2 regions of the Cupriavidus sp. H18C1 genome follow, and region 2 is predicted to be linked to the other one. Evidence: riboswitches for the same ligand, from Rfam matches in the RefSeq annotation. Region 2 holds a riboswitch; the other holds the start of a gene.
The links. Region 2 has a riboswitch for glycine ahead of gcvT (glycine cleavage system aminomethyltransferase GcvT). Riboswitches for the same ligand answer to the same signal wherever they lie in the genome.

Region 1 (9,194 bases), on a different replicon from region 2:
GGTGTCGACCAGCGGCTGGTAGCGCAGCGTGAATTCCTGCTCGACCAGCGCGCGCCGCAGCAGGCCCTCGATGGTGAAGCGGGCCAGCGACGCTTCCTTCATGTCCGGCGAGAAGCGGCGCACCTGGCCGCGGCCGCCCTGCTTGGCGGCATGCAACGCCGCATCGGCCGCCTGCAGCAGGTCGGCGACGGTATTGCCGTCTGCCGGGAACAGCGCCATGCCAATCGACGGCACCACCCGCAGCCGCACCCCGCCCAGCCGCAATTCCTCGGACAGCCGCGCCACGATCTTGGCGGCCGCCAGTTCGGCCTCGCTTTCGTCGGCAATGTCGGACAACACCACCGCGAACTCGTCGCCATCCATCCGCGCCGCCAGGTCGGCACGGCGCACGGCGGCGCGCAGCCGGTCGGCCATCGTGCGCAGCACGTCGTCGCCGACATGGTGTCCGAGCGAATCGTTGATGCGCTTGAACTGGTCCAGGTCGATCAGCAGCAGCGCGACCCGTCCGTCGCGGGCACCGATCGCCTGCAGCAGCGCGTCGGCGCGTCCGCTCAGATAGTCGCGGTTGGGCAGCCCGGTCAGCGTGTCGTGGTGCGCGAGATGATCGATATAGGCATCGGCGCGCCGGCGCTCGGTCAGATCGTGCGCGATCGCCAGGTAGCCGCCGGTGCCGTCCTGCGCGGCATCGCCGTGTTGCTTGCCGGCGTCGCCACCGGCCACCGGCAGCGGCAACAGCGTCAACTGCACGGGCAGCGTCGAGCCGCCCTTGCGGACGTAATGCCAGGTGTGCTCGTCGACCAGCCCGAGGCGCGGCTTGGCGATCAGCGCTTCGAAACCGGGAGCGACCGGCTGGCCCAGCTCCGCGGACAGTGCGCGGGCCCGCGCGGCCAGTTCGCCCGGCTCGTGCAGCGCGCTGTACGGAATGCGTCCGACCAGTTCGTGCGCCTGGTACCACAGCATTTGCTCGCCGGGCCGATTGATCGAGGTGATGGTGCCGTGCCGGTCGAACGCGATCACGCAGATCGGTGCATGGTCGAGCAGGCGTGCGTGCCGCTGCGCCACCACGTCGGCCGACTGCCTGGCGCGCTCCGCGGCGCGGCGCCGCGCCGCCAGATGCCACACCAGCCAGCCGAGCAGCGCGGTACCCAGCGTGCCGGCCGCGATCACCAGCGGTACCGGGGCGGGGCCGCCATCCTCGAAGGCGGGCAGCGTGGTCGCGCGCACGGTCCAGAGCTGGCCGCCGAACGACAGCTCGCGATCGAGCTGGCGCAGCGGATGCGAATGCGCGCGGGGCGCCGCCTCGCCCCCGGCCCGGGCCAGCAGCAAGGGGCTGGCGGCGGAGGGCCGCCCCTGATACAGCGCCAGGGACAGCTTGCCGCCATGGACGGCCGCCGCGTCGGCAAGCAGGTCGCCGAGCCGGTAGGCGGCATAGACATAGCCGAGCAGCGCCTGCCGGCGCTCCTCCACCGCGTTCAGCGGCATGCCGTTGCGGTAGACCGGCAGATACAGCACCGTGCCCTGCAGCGCGACGCTGCGATGCGCTTCGCGCAGCAGCGTCACGCGGGAAGTCATGCGCGCCTGCATCGCGTCGCGCGCCGCCTCGGCCGCCGCACGGCGTGCCGGGTCGGACAGATGGTCGAAGCCCAGCGCGCCGATGGTGCGGCCGGCGAAGGGCTCGACATAGACGCCCGGCGCGTAGACCTCGCGCTCGCCGCGCGGGAACACATCGAAGGCGGGCAGGCCGTCGGCGCGCACGGCGTCGATCAGCGCGTCCAGCCCGGAGGCGTCCGTCAACCTGGCATAGCCGACCGAGTGGATGCCGGCCGGCAGATCGTCGATCTGCGTGGCGAGCATATAGGCGCGCCATTGGTCGCGCGTGGTCTCGGGATCGGCCGCCAGCAGGCCGCTGGCCCCGCGCAGCAAACGCTCGCCGGTGTCCAGCCGCTGGCGCACCGCCATCACGCTCGCCGCGAGCATCGCATCGAGCCGCTGCACGGCCGCCCGCTCGCTCCACGCGGCGGTCTGCACGGCGGCCACCGCGGTGGCGCAGGCGCCGGCGGCCACGACCAGCAGAGCCAGGACGGCGGGAGGGAGCGAAGGCAGTTTCATCGCGATAGCAAGGCGGCCGGGCGGCCTGGATTTGGGGGCGCCGGAGCGTGGCGCCAGAGCGGTGACCGGCACCGATGCCGCTGGCGTCCAGGCTCCGATCACGGCTTGGACTATACCGCGCGAAATGCACTTTGCGACAGCCGCCAGGCCCGTGCCGGCTACTCGCACCATGCCGCTCGATGTGATACGGTGACGCCTACGGAACCCGCCGACCCCGGGGAACGCCCTTGCGGGCACGCATGCAACCGTCCCCCTTGCTCGACGCCTCGCCCAACGCACCGCAGAAAGGACCGCACGACGCACCGAACGACGATCGCCGCGAGCAACCGGCCGCGGCACAGGCCCGTCGTCCGCGTTTTGCGCTGTCGTTGACGACCCGCATCGCGCTGGTCACCGCCGGCCTGTCGACGGTGCTCGGCACCGCGCTGGTGGTGGGCTCGCTGCAATCGGCCCATGCCGACCTGCGTGCCGCCCTGCAGGCGCAGCAGGATTCCGTGGTCAAGCTCACCGCGGAACAGCTCGACACCGCGGTCACCGATCGCCTGATCCTGCTCGAACACCTGGCCCCGCAATTCAAGACCATGATGGACGCGCCGCCGGCGCAGTTGCAGGCGATGCTGATCCGCGCGCTGCCGATTCCCGGCACCTTCAACGGCGCTGTCGTCGTTGACGCCAAGGGCATGCTGCTGGCCCGCGACGGCACCATGGTATCGGTCGCGGATCGCACCTACTTCCGCGAGACCGCACGCACGCTGGCGCCGGTGATCAGCCCGCCGATCCGGGCGCGGGCGGACGGTTCGGTTGGCGTGCTGCTGGCCGTGCCGATCGTCTCGGACGACAAGACCTTCCTCGGCCTGGTGGGCGGCTGGATCGACCTGGGCCGCTCCAACTTCCTGGTGGAAGTGCCGCACAGCCCGATCGGCAGCACCGGATTCTATTGCCTGGTTTCCGCCGGGCCTCAACCGGTCTACGTGCAGCACCGGTTGCAGCAGCAGGTGGGACGACCGGCGCGCGCCCAGGGCGAGACCTGCGGGGTGCAGGCGCAACCGGCCACGTTCGAGTTCGTGACCCCGCGCGAGCCGATCATCGCACGGTATTTGATGGCCACCACCGGCTGGGAGCTGGTCGCGGTGCTGCCGGCCAAGGAGGCCTTCCAGCCCTTGCACGCGATGCAGCAGCGCTTCCTGCTGTGGTCGGCGGTCGCGGTCGGCATGGTGGCGCTGCTGAACTGGTTCGCGGTGCACTGGATGTTCACGCCGCTGGCGCAGTTGCGGCGCGTGGTGCGCGACAGCGCGCGCGACCTGTCGGCCTATGAGCGGCTGTCGACCCATCGCCACGACGAGATCGGCGTGCTGGCGCGCGCCTTTGCCCGCCTGATGCGCGACGTGCGCGAGCGCCGCGAACAGCTGCATCGCAGCGAGGCGCGCCTGCGCGCGGTCACCGACACGCTGCCCTCGCTGCTGGCCTTCATCGACACCGACGAGCGCTACGTCTTCAACAACCTCGCCTACGAGCGCACCTTCGGCATTCCGCTCGAGCAGCTGCGCGGGCATGACGCTGCGCGAACTGCTGGGCGAGGCTCGCTACGCGCGCATCCAGCCGTACCTGCAGCAGGCGCTCGCCGGCACCGCGGTGACCTTCGAGACCGAATTCCACGATCCCGACTACCACTGCACCGAGACCAATTTCCGCCCCGAGTGGAGCGCCGACGGCAGCCGCGTCGAGGGCGTGCATGTCCATGTGCAGGACATCACCGCGCGCAAGCTCGAGACGCTGCGGCTGGCGCAGATCTCGCGCCTGGACCACCTGACGCAGCTGCTTAACCGCAGCGCCTTCGAGACGCGGCTGGCCGAAGCGATGGCGCGCAGCCGTTCGCAGGAGCGCTTGATGGCGCTGCTGTACCTCGACATGGACCGCTTCAAGGCGGTCAACGACCACTATGGACACGCGGCCGGCGACCAGCTGCTGCAGAGCTTCGCCAAACGCGTGCAGCGCTGCGTGCGCGAGCGCGACGCGGTGGCGCGCCTGGGCGGGGACGAGTTCGCCATCGTCATGGAGGACATCGACCGGCCCGATGTCGCGGTGCGCGTGGCCGGCGCGATCCTGCATTCGGTGGGCCGCCGCTTCTTCATCGAAGGCGCCTTCGTCGACGTCAATGTCAGCATCGGCATCGCGTTGTACCAGGGTGCCCCGATCACGTGGCAGCAGCTGGCCAAGGAGGCCGATGCGCTGCTGTACCGCGCCAAGGACGGCGGACGCGGGCGCTTCGAGATCGGCCCGCCGGAGCTGGCGAACCGGTCGCGCGAAGCGCGCTCGTAGGGCGACCTTCGCCGCCGGGGCCGCAATGCGCGTCGGCGGCATTCGCGGCATTCGCGGCATTCGCGGCACCGACAGCGGCATCCGGGCCACCGGCGGCACCAGCGGCAACCGCGGCACCGTCGGCGTATCCTAGAAGACCGATTCGTACCGTTCGTTCACAGGAGCCAGTCATGTCAGACCAGCAGCCCCCCAGCGACCCGCATCGAACAGGACAGCCTGGGCCAGGTACCCGTCCCCGCCGACCACCTGTGGGGCGCGCAGACCGAGCGCTCGCGCCAGAACTTCCGCATCGGCAACGAGAAGATGCCGCCGGCGCTGATCGAGGCATTTGCGATCCTGAAGCTGTGCGCGGCACGCGCGAACCGCGAACTGAACGTGCTCGACGCGGGGCTGGCGCAGGCGATCGAACAGGCCGCCGAGGAGATCATCGCCGGCCAGTGGCCCGACGAGTTTCCGCTGTCGGTCTGGCAGACCGGCTCGGGCACACAGACCAACATGAACCTGAACGAGGTGATCGCCAACCGTGCGATCCAGCTGCTCGGCGGCGAGGTCGGCAGCAAGCGGCCCGTTCATCCCAACGACCACGTCAACGCGAGCCAGTCGTCCAACGACAGCTTCCCGACCGCGATGCATATCGCCGCGGCGCGGGCGGTGCAGCGCCAGCTGCTGCCGGCGCTTGAGACGCTGCAGAAGACGCTCGGCAGCAAGGTCGAGGCCTTCGCCGATATCGTCAAGGTCGGCCGCACCCATCTGCAGGATGCCGTGCCGCTGACGCTGGGCCAGGAGTTCTCCGGCTACCAGGCGCAGGTCGCCGACGCGCAGGCGCGGCTGCACCAGGCCGTGCTGCGCGCGATGCCGGTGCCCCAGGGCGGCACTGCGGTCGGCACCGGCCTCAATGCGCCGGCCGGCTTTGCCGCCGCCTTCGCGCGCGCGCTGGCGGACTACACCGGCCTGCCGTTCGAGCCCGCCGCCAACCGCTACGCGCTGCAGGCCGCGCACGACGCGCTGGCCGACCTGTCGGGCGCGCTGAACACCACGGCTTCGTCCTTCCTGAAGATCGCGCGCGACTTCATGCTGCTGGGCTCGGGCCCGCGCGCGGGCTTTGCCGAGCTGCAGCTGCCGGCCAACGAGCCGGGTTCGTCGATCATGCCGGGCAAGGTCAATCCGACCCAGGCCGAGGCGCTGGCGATGGTCTGCTGCCGCGTGATCGGCAACCACACCACCATCACGCTGGCCAACGGGCTGGGCACGCTGGAGCTGAACGCCTACAAGCCGGTCATCGTTTACAGCCTGCTGCAGTCGGTTACACTGCTGGCCGACGCGGCGGCCAGCTTCGCCGAACACATGGTGGCCGGCGTCGAGGCGGACCGGGCGCGCATCGCCGACCTGCTCGAACGGTCGCTGATGCCCGTCACCGCGCTGAACCCGCATATCGGCTACGACAAGGCGGCCGAAATCGCCAAGCTCGCCGTGGCACGCAATCTGTCGCTGCGCGAGGCGGCGATCGCCTCCGGCCATGTCACCGCCGAGCAGTTCGAGCAATGGATCGACCTGAAAGGGATGACGCGCGAGGTGTAGCGCCGGCGCACCGGTGCTGGCGGCCACGTCCACGACGGCGCATACGGCCGCCCACACATGGAACGACCCTATCGACCGGCCCCGCGCTGCCGCGGCGGCCGGCGACAAACCCGCTTGAGACGGGCAGACGACGATCGGGGGGTAACAACGATCGCATTGACGAGATGATTCCTGCTCCCATTCCCGCCGATGACCAGCGGCGCCTCGACGCGCTGTACTCCCTGAACCTGCTCGATACCGCCGCCGAAGAGCGCTTCGACCGGCTGACCCGCCTGGCCAGGCGGCTGTTCGACGTACCGATCGCGCTGGTCAGCCTGGTCGACGCCAGGCGCCAGTGGTTCAAGTCCTCGTTCGGCCTGGCCGCCCGCGAAACGCCGCGCGAGCAATCGTTCTGCGGCCACGCGATCCTGCGCGACGATCTGCTGATCGTGCCCGATGCGCTGCAGGACCAGCGCTTTCACGACAACCCGCTGGTCACGGGCGCGCCCGGCGTGCGTTTCTATGCCGGCTGCCCGCTCGCGGTACGGGGCGGCGCCAAGGTCGGCACGCTGTGCCTGATCGACACCGAGCCGCGCGAGTTCGACAAGGACGATCAGGCGCTGCTGCACGATCTGGGTCGCCTGGCCGAGCAGGAACTGGAGTCGGCGCAACTGGCCTCGATGGACGACCTGACGATGCTGTCGAACCGCCGCGGCTTCTCGGCGCTGGCGCAGCATGCGCTGGCGGTCTGCCAGCGCCAGGGGATGCCGGTCACGCTGCTGTTCTTCGACATGGACGGCTTCAAGGCCATCAACGACCGCTTCGGGCACGCCGAGGGCGATCTGGCGCTGGCCGCCTTCGCCGACCACCTGCGCCAGGCCTTCCGCGAGTCCGACCTGATCGGACGGCTGGGCGGCGACGAGTTCGTCGTGCTGCTGGTCGACGCCTCGGCCGACCCGTGCGACGCGATGCTGGCCCGGCTGCGGCAAGTCGTGGACGCGTACAACGCGCAGAGCCAGCGCGGCTATGCGCTGGATTTCAGCGCCGGCGCGGTCGCCTTCGATCCCGCCCGGCACACCGGCATCGCGGACCTGCTGGCGCAGGCCGACCAGGCGATGTACGCCAACAAGCAGGCACGCAGGAAGGGAACGCCGCCCGCCGCGCCACAGTAACTCGCGTTGCGGCCGCCGCCGCGCCGTGTTACTGTCCGCCCATCCAGGAGAAAGCGAGCCTGCGGCGCGACAGCGCGGCGGCGGCGCTGCCGAAGCGCGTACCCCCGAAACGCTCAGGTACCGAAGACTGGAGACGACAACGAACTGGAGAGCGCCGCCATCATGGTTAAGCGATGACGGCCGCCGAAGGGGCAAACCGGGTCCGGGGCGGACGCGGTGAATCTCTCAGGCAAAAGGACAGTGGGGGCAGCCGGGTTGGCATCGACGATGCCGGCCGGCTGCCCCTTTTTGCATCCTGGAGCCTGAAATGAAAGTCATCGTGATGGGGGCCGGCGTGATCGGCGTGGCCTCGGCGTGGTATCTGTCCAAGGCCGGCCACGAGGTCGTGGTGCTCGAGCGCAATGCCGGCGCGGCACGCGAAACCAGCTTCGGCAACGGCGGCCAGATCTCGGTCAGCCATGCGGAACCCTGGGCCAACCCGTCGGCGCCGCTGAAGCTGCTCAGCTGGCTGGGACGCGAGGACGCACCGCTGCTGTTCCGCCTGCGCGCCGACCCGGCGCAATGGTCGTGGGGCCTGAAGTTCCTGCGCGAGTGTCCGGCCCGCCGATCCACCCGCAACATGATCCAGCTGCTCAACCTCGGCACCTACAGCCGCGCCAGCCTGCAGGCGCTGCGCGCCGAGACCGGCATCGAATACGATCATCTGACCCGCGGCATCCTGCACTTCTATACCAGCCAGAAGGAATTCGACGCGGCCATCGAGCCGGCGCGCATCATGCGCGAGCTGGGCTGCGAGCGCCGCGTGATCGGTCCCGACGAAGTGGTGAAGCTCGAACCGGCGCTGGCCTCGATCGCGCCGCGGCTGGCGGGCGCCACCTACACCAGCGAGGACGAGTCCGGCGACGTGCACCGCTTCACCACGGGGCTGGCGGCGCTGTGCGAGGCGCGCGGCGTGCGCTTCCGCTACGGCGTGCGCGTGCAGCGGCTGCTGGCCGAAGGCGGGCGCATGCGCGGGGTCGAGATCGCCGACGAGACCGGCGCCTACACCGTCGAGCAGGCCGACGCCTATGTGCTCGCGCTCGGCAGCTTCAGCCCGATGCTGGCGCGGCCGCTCGGCGTCAAGCTCGACATCTATCCGGCCAAGGGTTACTCGGCCACGCTGCCGGTGCTCGACCCGGAGCGCGCGCCGAGCGTCAGCCTGACCGACGACGAGTACAAGCTGGTGTTCTCGCGTCTGGGCGACCGGCTGCGCATCGCGGGCACCGCGGAGCTCAACGGCTATTCGATGGAGCTGAACCCGGTGCGCTGCGAGGCCATCGTGCGGCGCACGCTGGAGATCTTCCCCGGTGTCAGCCGTCCCGAACTGGCGCGCTACTGGACCGGCCTGCGACCCGCGACGCCGGGCAACGTGCCGTATATCGGCGCGAGCGCGGTGCAGGGGCTGTACCTGAACACGGGCCATGGCACGCTGGGCTGGACCCACGGCTGCGGCTCGGGACGCGCGATCGCCGAGCTGATCAGCGGCCGCGTGCCGGAAGTGGACTTCGGCTTCTGCGGTCCGCTGCCGGAGGCGCCGCGGATGGCGCGACCGCTCGCGCCGGTGGTCGCCACGCGCGCGGCCGCGTCGGAGCCGGCCGAGGCCTGATGCCCTGATACAGGCCTGAAACAACGACACCGGCGCGGCATCGACATGCGCGCCGGTGTTTTCGTTTTCATCGTTGGCGTGGATCCAACCGGCACGCATCGGGACGCGCATCGAGACAGGCATGCGGACATGCATCCGGACCCGCCTGCGCTCGAAAGCGTACCCGTTTCTGCGTGCGCCTTGCGCAAACCGTACCCGTTTCTGCGTACCCTTTCACGAGCGTCGACGGGACGGCTGATGACGATGAATCCCGCGGTAAAACCGCCGTGCCGGCACGCGATGGAAAGCGGCACCGTACCCGTTTCTGCGTAGCCGGAACTCGATCAATATGGACGCCGCGCGCAAAGCGTACCCGTTTCTGCGTGCCGGGCAGCGGTGCGAAACCAGGTCCT
Region 2 (9,194 bases):
GGCGTCGTTGACGGCGACCACTTCGCCGGCCACCGGCGCGTAGATGTCCGACGCGGCCTTGACCGATTCGACCACCGCCAGCGCGTCGCCGGCGCCGACCGTCTTGCCGACCTCGGGCAGTTCCAGGAAGACGATGTCGCCGAGCGCATCCTGCGCGTGATCGGTGATGCCGATCGTCAGCGTGCCGTCGGTTTCGACGCGCACCCATTCGTGCGACTCGGTGTACTTCAGGTCAGCGGGGAAATTCATCGAGATTCTCCAATTTCAGATTCTTGTGTCGCGCCGCCGCGTGCCATCGGGATGAAGGGGGCCGCGGGGCGCAGCGTGACCGGGTGGACGATGTCCGATGCGAGCTGTCAGCTCACGAGTGCCTTGCCATTGCGCACAAACGGCAGTTTAACCACAGTCGCAGTCAGTTTGCGGTCGCGGATCAGCACCTGGACTTCGCTGCCGAGCGCCACATCCTTGGGCAGGCGCGCGAAGGCGATCGATTGGGACAGCGTCGGGCTGAAGGTGCCCGAGGTGATCTCGCCCTCGCCGGCGGCGGTCAGCACGGTCTGGTGCGCGCGCAGCACGCCGCCCTTGTCCCGCAGGATCAGGCCGGCGAACTGCTGGCGCTGGCCGTTGGCCACCAGCGCGGCCTTGCCGACGAAATCGCGCTCGCTCTGCAGGTCGACCGTCCAGGCCAGGCCCGCGTCGAGCGGCGAGGTGTGGATGTCCATGTCCTGGCCGTACAGATTCATGCCGGCTTCCAGGCGCAGCGTGTCGCGTGCGCCGAGGCCGGCCGGGCGCACGCCGGCGGCATGCAGCTTTTCCCAGACCGCGGCGACGTTGTCGGCCGGCACCACCAGCTCGAAGCCGTCCTCGCCGGTGTAGCCGGTGCGGGCCACCATGATTTCGCCGATGGCGGCGTCCTGCACCACCATCGCGTTGAAGGGCTTGAGCGCTTCGCTGGGCTGGGTCGACGGGAATGCGCTCCAGACCTTGGCGCGCGCATTCGGGCCCTGCACGGCGACGATCGCCAGCGGGGTCGCGCCATCGGGAGCGTTATCGGTACGGCGCGGGGTGATCGTCACGCCGGCGCCGGTGTCGGCATTGCGCTGGCGGATCCAGTCGATATCGCCGGTCGCGGTGCTGGCGTTGACCACCAGGCGGAAGCGGTCCTCGGCGAAGAAGTAGACGATCAGGTCGTCGATCACGCCGCCGTTCGGGTCGAGCATGCAGGAATACAGCGCCTTGCCCGGGGTTTGCAGCTTGTCGACGTTGTTGGCGAGCAGTTCGCGCAGGAAGGCGCGGGTATTGGGACCGGTGAGGTCGACGACGCACATGTGCGAGACGTCGAACATGCCCGCATCGCTGCGCACCGCGTGGTGCTCCTCGATCTGCGAGCCGTAGTTGACCGGCATGTCCCATCCGCCGAAATCGACCATGCGGGCGCCGAGGGCGCGGTGGATGGCGTTGAGGGGCGTGGCCTGGAGCGTCATGAATTCCTCGGAGCGTGGCATCGTTCGGTCCGGCGCGCGCGGCGCGCCAAACAAAAAGGGTCATCCGTCGCGCGGCTCGGTGCGAACCGTCGCGACGGATGACCCCCTCTGTCCTCGATACCTGAGAGATTACGGCCCGGCTTGCCGTCCTCGTCGGACTGACCGGCCTCGCCGTGCGCCCCTTCGGTGGACACGCTCATCATCCAGCTAATGAATGACGGGTGTCGCTCTCCAGAGTTCGGCATACATCGTGTGCATACTGCATGCCGATCCGCCCGGTCCATGGTGCCTGAGAGTTTTCGGGTGATTCCCCTTCGGCGGCGCGAATGACGATACAGTCGCGCGCTCTCCCGGACGGATGGCGCGACTCTAACCGCAGCCCTGGCGGCTGTCAACGCGAGAGCGGCGCGTTGCAGGAGTCGGTTTCCGGGTCTCGGCCGGCCCCGCCCCCGTGTTAACATCGCCGGCTTCGACCCGTTCGCGACCCACTTGCGACCCACTCGCGACCCGTCCTCCAACGCGTCGCGCCCGCGGGCCGCGCCCTTTGCGATGCGGTCCGACCTCCCGCTGTACCCGACCTCCGATCCCCGACCGATGACCCACGGACTGAACGCCGCCCAATCCGAAGCCGTCCGCTATCTGGACGGCCCCTGCCTGGTGCTCGCCGGCGCCGGCTCGGGCAAGACCCGGGTGATCACGCAAAAGATCGCGCATCTGATCGAGGACAAGGGCTTCGAGCCCCGCCATATCGCCGCGGTGACCTTCACCAACAAGGCCGCCAAGGAGATGCAGGAGCGGATCGCCAAGCTGATGGAGGGCAAGACCCGCGACGGCAAGCGCATCCCGCTGCGCCAGCTGACCGTCTGTACCTTCCATTCGCTCGGCGTGCAGATCCTGCGCGCCGAGGCGGAGCACCTGGGCCTGAAGCCCCAGTTCTCGATCATGGACGCCGACGACTGCTTCGGCCTGATCCAGGAACAGCTGGCGACCACCGACAAGAAGCTGATCCGCAGCGTGCAGAGCACGATCTCGCTGTGGAAGAACGGCATGGTCGATCCGGAGACCGCGATTGCCGAGGCCCTTGATGCCGACCAGCACCAGGCCGCGCTGATCTACCGCAACTACGTCGCCACGCTGGCGGCCTACCAGGCGGTCGACTTCGACGACCTGATCCGCCTGCCGGCCGAGCTGTTCGCGCGTGACGAAACCGTGCGGCTCAAGTGGCAGAACCGGCTGCGCTACTTCCTGGTCGACGAATACCAGGACACCAACGCCTGCCAGTACCAGCTGCTGAAGCTGCTGGCCGGCGGCTCGCATCTGCGCGCGCCGGCCTTCACCGCGGTCGGCGACGACGACCAGGCGATCTACGGCTGGCGCGGCGCCACGCTGGACAACCTGCGCCTGCTGCAGACCGACTTTCCGAACCTGAAGGTCATCAAGCTGGAGCAGAACTACCGCTCCACGGTGCGCATCCTGCAGGCGGCCAACGCGGTGATCGCCAACAACCCCAAGCTGTTCGACAAGACACTGTGGAGCGAGCACGGCATGGGCGATCCCATCTCCGTGACGCAGATGAACGACGAGGAGCACGAGGCCGAGTCGGTGGTGTTCAAGCTGTCGGCGCACAAGTTCGAGCGGCGCGCGCAGTTCCGCGACTACGCGATCCTTTATCGCGGCAACCACCAGGCGCGGCTGTTCGAACAGATCCTGCGCCGCGAGCGCATCCCTTACGTGCTGTCGGGCGGGCAGAGCTTCTTCGACAAGGCCGAGATCAAGGACATCTGCGCCTACCTGCGGCTGATCGCCAATCCCGACGACGATCCCGCCTTCATCCGCGCGGTCACCACGCCGCGACGCGGCGTCGGGAATACCACGCTGGAGGTGCTGGGCACCTTCGCCGGCCAGGCCAAGGTCTCGCTGTTCGAGGCCGCGATGATGGGTGGCATCGAAGGCAAGCTGCAGCCGCGCCAGCTCGAGCCGCTGCGTACCTTCTGCGAGGCGATGGTGCGGCTGGCGGACCGCGCCGCGCGCGATCCGGCCACCGAGGTGCTCGACGACCTGATGGAAGGCATCCACTACGAGGCCTATCTGTACGACACCTTCGACGAGCGCCAGGCCCAGGCCAAATGGACCAATACGCTGGAGTTCCTCGACTGGCTCAAGCGCAAGGGCACCAAGCCGGAGGCCCCCGATGGCGAGGCGACGGGCTTCGACACCGCCGACGGTTTCGGCGAAGAGGGCAAGAACCTGCTGGAGCTGACGCAGACCGTCGCGCTGATGAGCATGCTCGAAGGCCGCGAGGAAGATCCCGACGCGGTGCGGCTGTCGACGCTGCACGCGTCCAAGGGCCTGGAATATCCGCATGTGTTCCTGGTCGGCGTGGAGGAGGGCATCCTGCCGCATTGCCGCGAGGACGAGGACCTGAGCGACGAGAAGATCGAGGAGGAGCGCCGCCTGATGTATGTCGGCATCACGCGCGCGCAGCGCAGCCTGCATATCAGCTGGTGCAAGAAGCGCAAGCGCGCGCGCGACACCTACTCGTGCCAGCCGTCGCGCTTCATCGGCGAGATGAAGCTCGAGGAGGCTCCGGCGCCGAAGGACGAGACGCCGGCGATGAGCCCGAAGGACCGGCTGGCGGGGCTGAAGGCGCTGCTCGGCACCAAGGCCGCCACCGGCTGAAGCGGCTTGGGCGGCTGAGGGGCCTGAGGCGGCTGAGGCGCAGCGCCGGGTAGGCCCGTCCCTTCGTATCGGCGTCGATACAAGGCAGCCAGGGGCCTGCAACATCCGGCTGCTACGGTGGCGGATCGCCCATCGTACTTTGAGGGCGCAGGCGCGTGGCGCCGAAGCGCCGAGAGAACAGCCGAATCGCCGGCCCTTGATGTCGATCAAGTCCGGCGCAGGCTGGCTTGGCTAGCATCGAAGCGGATTCCTCAGAAGGCCGCCGATGGCAACGACCGCTCCCCATTTCGCTTCCGAAGTCGCTTCCGAAGCCGTTCCCGAAGTCCCTGCCGAAACCGCTTCCCCCAGCCGCTCGGCATGCCGTCATCCGCCGCGGCGATCTCGCCGATTTCCGCGCGCTTGCGGAACGCATCGACGTGAACGGGCCGCGCTACACCTCGTACCCGACCGCCGACCGCTTCGATGCGGGGTTCGGCGACGACGCGTATCTGTCCGCGCTGGACGACTGCCGGGCAGGGGGCGCCGACGCGCCGCTGTCGCTCTATCTGCATATCCCCTTCTGCGAGAACATCTGCTACTACTGCGGCTGCAACAAGATCATCACGCGCGACCACGGCCGCAGCGCGCGCTACGTCCGTTACCTGGCGCGCGAGATGGCGCTGGTGGCGAATCGCCTGGGCGAGCGCCGGCCCGTCGTGCAATCGCACTGGGGCGGCGGTACGCCGACCTTCCTCGATCCCGCCGAAATGCGGCAGGTCATGGCCGCGCTGCATCGGCACTTCGATCTGCGGCCGGACGGCGAGCACTCGATCGAGATCGATCCCCGCCGCGTCGACGACGAACGGATGGCGCTGCTGGCCGAACTCGGCTTCAACCGCGTCAGCCTCGGCGTGCAGGACTTCGATCCCGAGGTCCAGGCCGCAATCCATCGCGTGCAGCCGGTGCAGGACACGCGCAGGGTGGTCGCCGCTTCCCGGCGGCTCGGCTTCCTGTCGATCAGCATGGACCTGATCTACGGCCTGCCGCACCAGACGGCGGCCCGCTTCGGCGCCACCATCGAGCGCGTGCTGGAGATGCGGCCCGACCGCCTGTCGCTGTACAGCTACGCGCATCTGCCGCATGTCTTCAAGCCGCAGCGTCGGATCGACGAGGCCGCGATGCCGTCGGCCGGCGAAAAGCTGGACATCCTGGTCTCGGCCATCGAGCGGCTGACCGCGGCCGGCTATGTCTATATCGGCATGGATCACTTCGCGCTGCCCGACGACGCGCTCGCCCGCGCCCAGCGCGACGGACGGCTGCAGCGCAATTTCCAGGGCTATGCCACGCATGCCGGCCACGACCAGCTCGGCTTCGGCATCTCGGCGATCGGCGCGGTGGCCGGCCGCTACGTGCAGAACGCCCGCACGCTGGACGCGTACTACGGCGCGCTCGACGCCGGCAGGCTGCCCGTGCTGCGTGGCCACGCCTGTGACGCCGACGATCGGCTGCGCAAGGACATCATCGGCGCGCTGATGTGCCATGGCGAATTGGATACGGCCGAGGTCGCGCGGCGGCACGGCATCGACTTCGACGCCGAGTTCGCCGCCGAGCGGGCGGAACTTGCGTCGCTGGCCGCGCAGGGGCTGGTACGGCTATCCGATGCGCGGATCGAGGTGACGCCGTTGGGCCGCCTGCTCGTGCGGCGCGTGGCCATGGTGTTCGATCGCTATCTGCGGGACGATCGGGCGGCCACCGCACAGCCGGATTCGGATCGCTTGTCCGGTCCGCTTTCGGGTTCCAATACCGATCCCGTTGCGGATCGCGATCCGGAAAAGGCGGTGGCGCACCCGCTGCAGCGGATGCCGTCGACATCCCGCCCCGGCGCGGTACCCACTGCCCGGTACTCGCGCGTGGTCTAGCGCGCCGGAGCGCCGGACGTAAAAAAGCCAGCGGGATGCCGCTGGCTTTTTTTGCTGCCGAGGCGAGCGCCGCGCGGCGCCCCGGTCTTATTTCGACGCGTTGACCATGTAGTCGGCCGCGGCGATCACGTCGGCGTCGGGGCCGGCGTAGCCACCCTTCGGCGGCATCACGCCCTTGCCCTTCAGCGCGAAGTTGTGGACCGCGTCCATGCCTTCCTTGATGCGCGGGGCCCAGGCGGCCTTGTCGCCGACCTTCGGCGCACCGGCGACGCCGGCGGCGTGGCAGGCTGCGCAGACCTGATCGTAGACGCGCTTGCCGACCTCGGCCGAAGCGGCGGCGGGGGCCGCAGCCGTGGTCTGTGCCGGTGCGGCGGCCGCCGGAGCCGGCGCGGCCGGTGCCGCCGGGGCAGCGGCGGCAGGAGCCGCAGCAGCGGGAGCGGCCGCGGCAGCGTCAGCCGCCGGTGCGGCAGGTTCCGAAGCGGCAGCGGTGGTCGCCGCGGCCGGTGCCGGCGCGGCGGGCTCCTGCAGCTTGCCGCCGGCCGAGTTGACCAGATGCACCATCGCGCGGGCCAGCTCGTAGTCGGCGAAGTCGTCCGGCGAGGTGCCGGCACGCGGCGGCATCGCACCCTTGCCGGCGATCACCGATTTCATCAGGCCGTCGTAGCCCTGGCCGAGGCGGGCAGTCCAGTCGCCGGCCGCGCCGAACTTCGGCGCACCCGCCGCGCCGGTGGCGTGGCAGGCCGCGCAGACGGCGGTATAGACCTGTTCGCCGGTCTTGAAGACGCGCGGCGCATTGGGATCGCGCAGTTCGAGCGAGGCGACCGGCTTGATGCGGTCAACCACCGCTTCCGCCGTATCGGTGGAGCCGGCGCCTTCCGGGCCACCGTAGCCGACGAAGCTGACCAGCAGGATGATCACGGTGATCGGCACCACGAAGGCGGCAATCACCACAGCGATCAGCTGCTTCGGGGTCTTGATGGGAGACTCGTGTTCGTTATGGACGTCGCTCATGCTGAACTCTCGATTTTGCAGGAAACCCGTGACCGCTCCGCTTGGCGGCCTTTCGTTGGTCCGTGTCTTGGGCCTGACTGCCGCCCCCTCCGCGCATCCGAGTCTGCCGAGCCTGACAGCCACACCCCATGCCGCCTGGCGCGCCGTCCGTGTGGACGAGACGCAGCCCCGCTTTTTGCGCAAATAACGGGCGATTATAGCCGTAAAGCCCCTCCCGATGGCGCGAAAAGCGCCTCGGACGAAACCCGTAGGCGCGGGGAAAACGTGCACCGGCATGGACGCGCTACGGCAAACGCGGTATCCTATGCGACTTTCCGACGGCGGCATTCGCCGCAGTCGACCGCGCGGCTCCCGCCGCATCTCGTGCGCCCGTAGCTCAATGGATAGAGTACTGCCCTCCGAAGGCAGGGGTTGCTGGTTCGATCCCAGCCGGGCGCGCCAAGTCCCACAACGGTTTTCCGCTTTTTCTCCGTCCAGCCCTTGAGGCGCAATGCACTTGCACTGCATTTGGATTGCACCGACGCGCGATCGTCTATCGTGCTACGGCGACCAGAAGCATCATCGGCCGTTCCATTTCTTCTTCCAGGCCGGGATTCGATTCGATTTGCTCGGCCGACGGTGCAAATTCCTCGACGGCCCGGATCGTGAACCCTGCTCGTATCAGCGTATTGAGCGTGGTGCCGATCGTCCTGTGGTACTTCAACACGCCTTCGCGAACCAGTCGGTCCGGCGTTCGCCCTCGACCGAATAACGATTGACCGGCCACGTCTTGCGACCCTGCTCATCGACGATCCAGTGTGGATTGGAGGCGGCCATGAAAACCGGATGTTCGATGGTGAACACCATGCTTCCGCCTGGCGCGAGGGCGCGATAAATCATCCGGGCCAGCCGCTCGAAGTCCTCGACATAGTGAAACGTCAGCGCGCTGTAGGCGAAATCAAAAGCCGCCTCTGGCAATTCGACGGTCTCGATATCCGCGATCCGATATTCGATGTTGGGATCGGTGGTGTCCGCTTTTGCCCGCGCCAGCATGTTCTCGGAAATATCCAGTCCAAGAACCGATGCGGCGCCTTGCCCGTGCATCCATCTCGACGCCCAGCCAAAACCACAGCCGAGGTCGACGACACGCTTGCCTGTCAGATCGGGCAGCATCGCCCGTATGGCCGGCCACTCGGGAGCGCCGTCAAGGCCATCCACCTGGCGAGGTAACTGGCTGTAGCCATGAAAGAAATCCGGGTTGTCGTAGATGTTCTGCGCCATGATGAAAACCAGAATGTCGTCGCGCTCGCGCCAGTTTAGTGCGATCGATGTTCCCGCCTCCCGAATCCGCCTCCGCGCCGCCTCCAGGGTATCGGCCGGATGCCCGCCGCCACCATCCCTCCTGACACCACGCTGTCAGCAGCCCCCTCGCAAACTGCGGTCTCCTTCAACGACCACAGAGGTGGCATCATGCAAAACGTTCTGATCAACTGGCTGGAAATTCCCGTCGTCGACATGGGCCGGGCCGTGCAGTTCTACGAGCGGGTATTCGAGACGCAGCTGCGCCGTGAAACGATGAGCGAAATCGATATGGCAATCTTTCCGCATTCCCATTCGGGTGGCGCGCTGGTGGCCGGGGAGGGTTTTCGGCCGAGTACCGAGGGCAGCCTGCCTTATCTGCATACGCCCGCGCTCAATGACCTGCTGGGCCGGGTGGCCGCTGCCGGCGGCAAGACGGTGTTCGGGCCGATGGAGCTGCCGGACGAGATCGGCCGGATCGCCCATATCATCGACAGCGAAGGCAACAAGATCGGCCTGCACGAGCCCGTGCCAGCCAACCGCTGACCGCGTGACCCTGGCCTGACTCGCCTGACCCGCCTGACTGACTCCCTGCCTCACTCACTCTCCCACGCCAATGAGCCGCCGCGCCGACCGACTGTTCCAGATCGTCCAGGTCCTGCGCGGCCGCCGCCTGACCACGGCGGCGCTGCTGGCGCAGCGGCTCGGCGTGTCCGAGCGGACCGTCTATCGCGACATCCAGGCGCTGTCGATATCGGGCGTGCCGGTCGAGGGCGAGGCGGGGATCGGCTATCGGCTGCGGGCGGACTTCGACGTGCCGCCACTGATGTTCTCCGGTATCGAG

Region 1: linked by a shared signal. The riboswitch ahead of OJJOAM_RS18145 (D-amino acid dehydrogenase) and the one ahead of gcvT (glycine cleavage system aminomethyltransferase GcvT) in region 2 are both predicted to bind glycine.

The regions. Positions count from the first base shown of each region.
Region 1 is NZ_CP186009.1:505,617-514,810, forward strand. Features, by position in the region: gene OJJOAM_RS18125 (bifunctional diguanylate cyclase/phosphodiesterase) at 1-2,109, opposite strand, end outside; partial or broken gene OJJOAM_RS18130 (diguanylate cyclase domain-containing protein) at 2,349-4,428, shown strand; gene fumC (class II fumarate hydratase) at 4,630-6,006, shown strand; gene OJJOAM_RS18140 (diguanylate cyclase domain-containing protein) at 6,171-7,157, shown strand; glycine riboswitch at 7,292-7,408, shown strand; gene OJJOAM_RS18145 (D-amino acid dehydrogenase) at 7,465-8,802, shown strand.
Region 2 is NZ_CP186008.1:2,106,543-2,115,736, forward strand. Features, by position in the region: gene gcvH (glycine cleavage system protein GcvH) at 1-249, opposite strand, end outside; gene gcvT (glycine cleavage system aminomethyltransferase GcvT) at 357-1,484, opposite strand; glycine riboswitch at 1,583-1,729, opposite strand; glycine riboswitch at 1,751-1,847, opposite strand; gene OJJOAM_RS09730 (UvrD-helicase domain-containing protein) at 2,079-4,163, shown strand; gene hemN (oxygen-independent coproporphyrinogen III oxidase) at 4,580-6,061, shown strand; gene OJJOAM_RS09740 (c-type cytochrome) at 6,149-7,072, opposite strand; tRNA gene OJJOAM_RS09745 (tRNA-Arg) at 7,438-7,513, shown strand; partial or broken gene OJJOAM_RS09750 (class I SAM-dependent methyltransferase) at 7,605-8,332, opposite strand; gene OJJOAM_RS09755 (VOC family protein) at 8,522-8,896, shown strand; gene OJJOAM_RS09760 (helix-turn-helix transcriptional regulator) at 8,967-9,194, shown strand, end outside.